DNA from 2 places in the Neobacillus sp. FW104-15D2 genome. Region 2 is predicted to be linked to the other one. Evidence: a T-box and tRNA genes for the amino acid it is inferred to sense, from the RefSeq annotation. Region 2 holds a T-box; the other holds one or more tRNA genes.
The links. A T-box is a leader RNA that pairs with one kind of tRNA and senses whether it is charged. The one in region 2 lies ahead of proS (proline--tRNA ligase), so its partner is inferred to be a tRNA-Pro.
Positions count from the first base shown of each region.

Region 1: it encodes a tRNA-Pro, which carries the amino acid that the T-box ahead of proS (proline--tRNA ligase) is inferred to sense. The anticodon was not compared.

Region 1 is NZ_JBYTCJ010000028.1:43,689-47,112, forward strand. Features, by position in the region: gene glpK (glycerol kinase GlpK) at 1-1,435, opposite strand, end outside; tRNA gene AC3WR0_RS19545 (tRNA-Pro) at 1,830-1,903, opposite strand; gene gatB (Asp-tRNA(Asn)/Glu-tRNA(Gln) amidotransferase subunit GatB) at 2,115-3,424, opposite strand, start outside.
Region 2 is NZ_JBYTCJ010000010.1:112,430-115,853, forward strand. Features, by position in the region: gene AC3WR0_RS10265 (YsnF/AvaK domain-containing protein) at 1-299, shown strand, start outside; gene proS (proline--tRNA ligase) at 340-1,737, opposite strand; T-box leader at 1,913-2,129, opposite strand; gene AC3WR0_RS10275 (hypothetical protein) at 2,503-3,207, opposite strand.

The DNA.
Region 1 (3,424 bases), on a different contig from region 2:
TTCTTGTTGCTTCTTCCATTTTAGGATCAAATGATTTATCAATTGCCCACTGTTTTGCAATTTCCTCCTGACCACTCCAGAAACCAACCGCAAGACCAGCAAGATATGCAGCACCAAGTGCAGTTGTTTCATTAATTTGCGGACGTTGAACAGGAACATTTAATATATTGCTTTGGAATTCCATTAGGAAATTATTCTTAACTGCCCCACCATCCACACGCAGTGTTTTCAATTCGATTCCAGAATCTGATTCCATTGCGGATAATACATCCTTTGTTTGGTATGCGAGTGATTCAAGAGTTGCACGTACAAAATGCTCCTTGGATGTGCCACGAGTAAGGCCGAATACTGCTCCCCTGACATCACTATCCCAATAGGGAGTTCCAAGGCCTACAAATGCAGGAACAACGTAGACGCCGTCAGTAGATTCTACTCTTGCTGCGTATTCCTCACTGTCAGCGGCATTTCTAAACATTCTTAGTCCATCACGCAGCCACTGAATTGCAGAACCAGCAACAAATATACTTCCTTCTAGTGCATATTCTACTTTTCCATTCAATCCCCACGCAATGGTAGTCAACAAACCATGCTTGGAAGGAACCGGCTTCTCTCCCGTATTCATAAGCATAAAACAGCCAGTGCCATATGTGTTTTTTGCCATCCCAGACTCGAAACATGCCTGGCCGAATAATGCTGCTTGCTGGTCACCAGCTGCTCCGGCAATTGGCACTTCCTGGCCAAAGAAGTGATAGTCTGCTGTCTTAGCATATACTTCCGAAGACTGACGAACTTCAGGAAGCATTTGCTTTGGCACATTCAGTATTGAAAGCAGCTCGTCATCCCATTTAAGGTCATAGATATTAAACATGAGGGTCCGGGAAGCGTTGGTATAATCGGTAACATGCGCTTTCCCTCCAGATAATTTCCAGATAAGCCATGTATCGATCGTACCGAAAAGGAGTTTTCCCGCTTCAGCTTTTTCCCGTGCTCCCTCCACATTATCAAGAATCCATTTTACTTTTGTACCGGAGAAATAGGCATCAATAAGGAGACCTGTTTTTTCACGGAAGAGATCATTATGGCCGGCAGCCTTTAATTCATCACAAATCCCGCTTGTCTGGCGTGATTGCCACACGATAGCATTGTAAATAGGTTTACCTGTTTCCTTATCCCAGACAACTGTTGTTTCACGCTGGTTTGTAATTCCTATACCAGCTACTTGCTCTGGTTTTACATCTGCTTCGGAAAGGCAGGATGCGATAACGGCTAGAATAGAACCCCAAATTTCACTTGCATCATGCTCAACCCAACCCGGTTTTGGAAAATACTGTGTGAATTCTCTTTGCGCAGTGTGAAAAATTTCTCCTTTTTGATTAAAAAGTATGGCCCGAGAGCTTGTAGTCCCCTGATCCAAAGATAAAATGTACTTTTCCATGATACGTCCCTCATTTCTAATTTTAATAGATACCTAGAAAAATATTTACTATTAACTTAACTATTCAGCTTAGCAGATTTGGGATCATGTGCAATTTTACCTTTTTCCCCAAATGCATTAGAAACCAAATAAAATGGCATTTCTACCTTTCTGTCTGAATCGGCGGTTCATTCAGACAGTATAGGGAAATCGAAGCACCTTCCTGTCTGTATCAGCGGTTCATTCGGACAGTTTAGGGAAACCAGAGGGATTTCTAGTCTGAATAAGCGGTTCATCCGGACAGTTTGGTGAAACCAAAGTGCCTTTCTGTCTGAATACTTCCATTATCATCCTCCTCCCTTTATAAAAAACCACCCCCCATTTAGTCAAATGGAGAGTGGATTTAGATAATTTATCGGGATAACAGGAATTGAACCTGCGACCCCTAGCACCCCATGCTAGTGCTCTGCCAAGCTGAGCTATATCCCGCTACTATTTAATTATATCACTGCCCAGTTTCCATTTTTAATACCCTTTTGAAAGCAAAAGCTGACAATTTTCAATCTAAATCCTCATACACAAATTTAATCAAACGTTTGATTAATTTTTGATTTAAAGTTGATTTAATCATCTATTTTTCCCGGGAAATAGAAAAAAACTGTCGAAGTAAGTTCATCACTTTTTCGACAGCTTTTATAAATTACCTTTTAGCCAGTTCCTGATTTAACAGCTTGTTTACAAGCTGAGGATTTGCCTGCCCTTTTGTTGCTTTCATGATTTGACCAACCAGAAAGCCTGCTGCTTTTCCCTTACCGCTTTTAAAATCATCAACAGATTGCGGGTTCGCATCGATAATTTCCCCAATAATTTTAAGAAGTGCTCCTTCATCGGAAATCTGTACAAGTCCTTTGGATTTAACGATTTCCTCTGCACTTCCGCCTTCCTCCAATAGTTCTTTGAAGACCTGCTTAGCGATTTTGCTGGAGATGGTGCCGTTCTCTATAAGCTTAATCATTTCCGCAAGACCTTCTGGCTTAAGCCTTATGTCCTGCAATTCTTTTTGTTCAGCGTTTAGATAGGCTGATAATTCACCCATGATCCAGTTTGAGGCCTGCTTTGCCTCAGCACCGGCATCAACGGTGGCTTCAAAAAAGTCCGCCATCTCTTTAGTAGCTGTGAGTACTCCTGCATCATAGGCTGGCAATCCCAGCTCATCCATATACCGCTTTTGACGTTGATCCGGAAGCTCAGGGATTTCGGCCTGTATTCTTGCTTTCCATTCGTCATCAATAAAGAGATCGAGTAAATCAGGTTCCGGAAAATAACGATAGTCATCGGATCCTTCTTTTACCCTCATGAGAATCGTAGAATTAGTTGCTTCATCATATCGGCGGGTTTCCTGATCAATATTCCCACCGGAAAGAACAACCTCACGCTGTCTCTTTTCCTCGAATTCAAGACCTCTCTTTACAAAGTTAAAAGAGTTCAGGTTTTTCAACTCGGTCTTTGTACCGAATTCTTTCTGTCCAACTGGACGTATGGAAATATTCGCATCACAGCGAAGTGATCCCTCTTCCATTTTACAATCCGATACACCTGTGTACTGGATAATAGACTTTAACTTTTCAAGATAAGCATACGCTTCCTCCGGGGTGCGGATATCCGGCTCAGAAACTATCTCAATAAGAGGGGTTCCTTGTCTGTTGTAATCAACGAGCGAATACCCCTTGCCGTGTGAGAGCTTTCCTGCATCCTCTTCCAAATGGATTCTAGTGATGCCGATTCTCTTTTTCCCGCCGTTTTCTGTTTCAATCTCGATCCAGCCGTGTTCGCCAATCGGCTTATCAAATTGAGAAATCTGATAGGCTTTAGGATTATCAGGATAAAAATAGTTTTTACGGTCAAATTTAGTGTGGCTGGCAACCTCACAATTCAGTGCCATTGATGCCTTCATTCCAAATTCAACTACCTTTTTATTCAAAACTGGCAGAACACCTGGATAACCAAGAT
Region 2 (3,424 bases):
TCCCAGTTGAGCGTGAAGAAGTGTATGTTGAAAGACGTGCTGTTGATGGTGATGATCTCGATACCACTCCATTAGGTGATGACGAGACCATCCGCGTTCCAATCGTAGAGGAAAAAGTTGAAGTAACGAAAAAACCAGTCGTTACTGAGGAGCTTGTTATCGGTAAAAAGAAAGTTACTGATACCGAGCAGGTAGTTGAAAATGTTAAGCGTGAGGAAGCTAGCGTAGAAACTGACGGAGAAACTGATGTGGATGACTCCACTCTTAATCGCAACCGTCGGGATAATGACCGATTCTAAATTAAAATAAAAGGCTGCCACCGGCAGCCTTTTCTCTATTCTAATATGCTTTTGCCCAATAAACCATCTTCTCTGCCCCTTTTCCACAGCACAGACAGCTTTCAGAAACCTTTTCCTGTTCAAATGGCATGCAGCGTGAAGTTGCTCCTGTTTCCTCTTTAATTTTGTCCTCACATGCCCGGTCTCCGCACCACATTGCTTTTACAAAGCCAGGCTTATGTTCAAGACTGTCTTTTAATTCACCGAGGTCCTTAGCTATGCTAGTATTTTCTTCGCGATGCGCCTTTGCACGATTATAAAGATTGGACTGAATATCCTCAAGCAGCGAGGTAATTCTCTCTTCCAGCTCAGATAAAGGAACAATCACCTTCTCCAAAGTGTCCCTGCGAACTAAAACTACTTGTTCTTTTTCGATATCCTTCGGTCCTGCTTCAAGCCTAATTGGAATACCCTTCATTTCATATTCGTTAAACTTCCATCCAGGCATTTTATCGCTTGCGTCGATCCCAACTCGTGCTACTCTTCCCAGATTCTTTTTTAATTCATAAGCGAAATCAAGAACGCCCTCTTTATGCTGAGCAATAGGGACAATCATAACCTGGATTGGAGCCGCTTTTGGCGGAATAACCAATCCTCTGTCATCACCATGGACCATGATCATGGCACCGATTACACGGGTTGTGAATCCCCATGAGGTTTGCTGAACATGCTGCAGCTTGCCTTCCTTATCTGAAAATTGAATTCCAAAGGCTTTGGCAAAGCCATCACCAAGATGGTGTGAGGTGCCCGTCTGCAACGCTTTACCATCATGCATCAAACTCTCAATGGTATATGTAAATTTGGCGCCTGCAAACTTTTCCTTTTCCGTTTTTTGACCTTTTACTACAGGGATTGCAAGGATATTTTCGCAAACATCCGCATATACGTTCAGCATTTTAACGGTTTCTTCCAGAGCTTCCTCGTCAGTAGCGTGGCATGTATGGCCTTCCTGCCATAAAAACTCTAGTGTTCTTAAGAATGGCCTTGTTGTTTTTTCCCATCTAACTACATTCGCCCATTGGTTGTACAGCTTTGGAAGATCCCTGTATGAATGGATGATATTTTTATAATGCTCGCAAAATAACACTTCCGATGTTGGTCGGACAACCAACCGCTCAGCAAGTTCCTCTGATCCTCCATGTGTAACCCATGCTACTTCAGGAGCGAATCCCTCAACATGATCCTTCTCTTTTTGCAAAAGGCTCTCAGGTATAAATAACGGCATGTAGACATTTTCATGCCCTGTTTCCTTAATCCGTGAATCCAGTTCGTTTTTGATATTATCCCAAAGTGCATAACCATAAGGACGAATAATCATAGAACCACGAACGCTTGAATAATCGATTAAATCCGCTTTTGTCACCACATCGGTGTACCATTGGGCGAAGTCCTCTTCCATCCCGGTAATATTTTTTACAAACTCCTTAGCCAAGTGACTCACTCCGTTTCCTTTTTGTTAAAAAAAACCTAGCATTCGCCAAGACCTTTTGGCGGATGCCATAGTTTTTCTGATGTGATCAGAATTTGTGGAAATATATTCTAATTAGCTAAAAAACAAAAAAGCCCCGCTTTACAATAGGGACCAAATATGGCGGTACCACCCTAATTTGCAAAGCAAAGCTTAACACTCTCGAATACGATAACGGATTTTAACCCGCACAGACCTTCACACTTGTCCGGTCCGGAACTCAGGGGCAGGTTCAAATGTCTGTCAGTGGAAGCTTTGCACCATTCAGCTTCCTCTCTGGAAAAGACACGCATCATTTTACTAATCCCCGTCGGCGTTTCAATATGATTATTTTTCCAAAATTATATGCAATGGAAAAACATTTGTCAAATTTTCTTAAAAAAAATTATTATTTTCTCCTATTAAAATAGTGTTCGTAATAGCTTTTTTGTTAGTACTGTTTTTTTCGCAGCATAGAACCTTCCAACTGCCAAAACAACGCTGCTAAGGAGTCACCGCCCATTCCGCTAAAAGTGAATTTAGCTAGCAAACTTAGTTTCGTGCCAGGAATGATCAGTAAGAACTGCTTTCAATTTTTAAAAGATATATCAGGCTTGGGCGGTTTTTCGTGTTTAAAAGAATTCCATTGGTCAAAGCCAACCAAAATTACCAGGACAGCAGATAAACCAGCAGCCATTCTATATTTGTTTTTCGCATTTATTTCACCGGTTCCAATTTCTTCTTTAAAAATTCTATAAGCTGGTTTAAATTATTCGTTTGATAAATAAATTTCTGCTGGTCAAAAACAAAATAGGCCGGCACTTCGGTAATCGGGAGATCAGGCTGCTGTTTCTTTAATTCTTCCAGTGTACCTCCCAAACTGCGCATTTTATCCAGTTTCATAGTTAAGTCACGGGGGATTTTCGTAATCGTACTAGTCGGAAAATTACCTGGCAGGAGCTCAATAATTGAGTACTTCCCACTTCCCCAAGGTAAAAATGGCTGGTAAGAAACTTTTTGGCCAATATTAATCCGTGTAATATAAGTAGCATTTTCTTTTCCCCAATCCGCTTTTATGACAAAAACAAAACTCCAAGGAAAATTAGGCACATCAATAAAAAGTCCCTTTTTTGAACTAACCTTCTCATTGGTATCGATATTCCAAACTTCTATGCTTTCTTTATCTGGCTTTTTCGCGAACTTAACGTGTAGTTGCTGAAATGGATCTACCTTTGGCGTAGGCACTGGTATATCATAAACAGCCCGGGAAAGTTCTTTATCTTTTTTTACCTTACCATGCCAGGAATAGCTGGCGAGGGCATATTTAAGGTTAGTGCCACCTACACTAATTTCAGGCTTTGGCGGTTTTTCATGCTTATATGTATTCCATTGGTCAAAGGCAATTAGGACAACTAGAGCCACTGAAATTCCAATGACCCATTCGATGATTTTTCTTTTAATTTCTCATCCCCCCTATAGGAGATTGTACCATTTATTTACATAAAACTATTAAATTTTTACACTAAAAAGTGCAAGTAACCTGTGCAGAAGAACGCTAAAATTGCCAGCTCATGAGGCAACGCCTTCAGACCCACATCCCCGAAAAAAGCTAAAGCCTTTTTATCATGCGATGCAGATG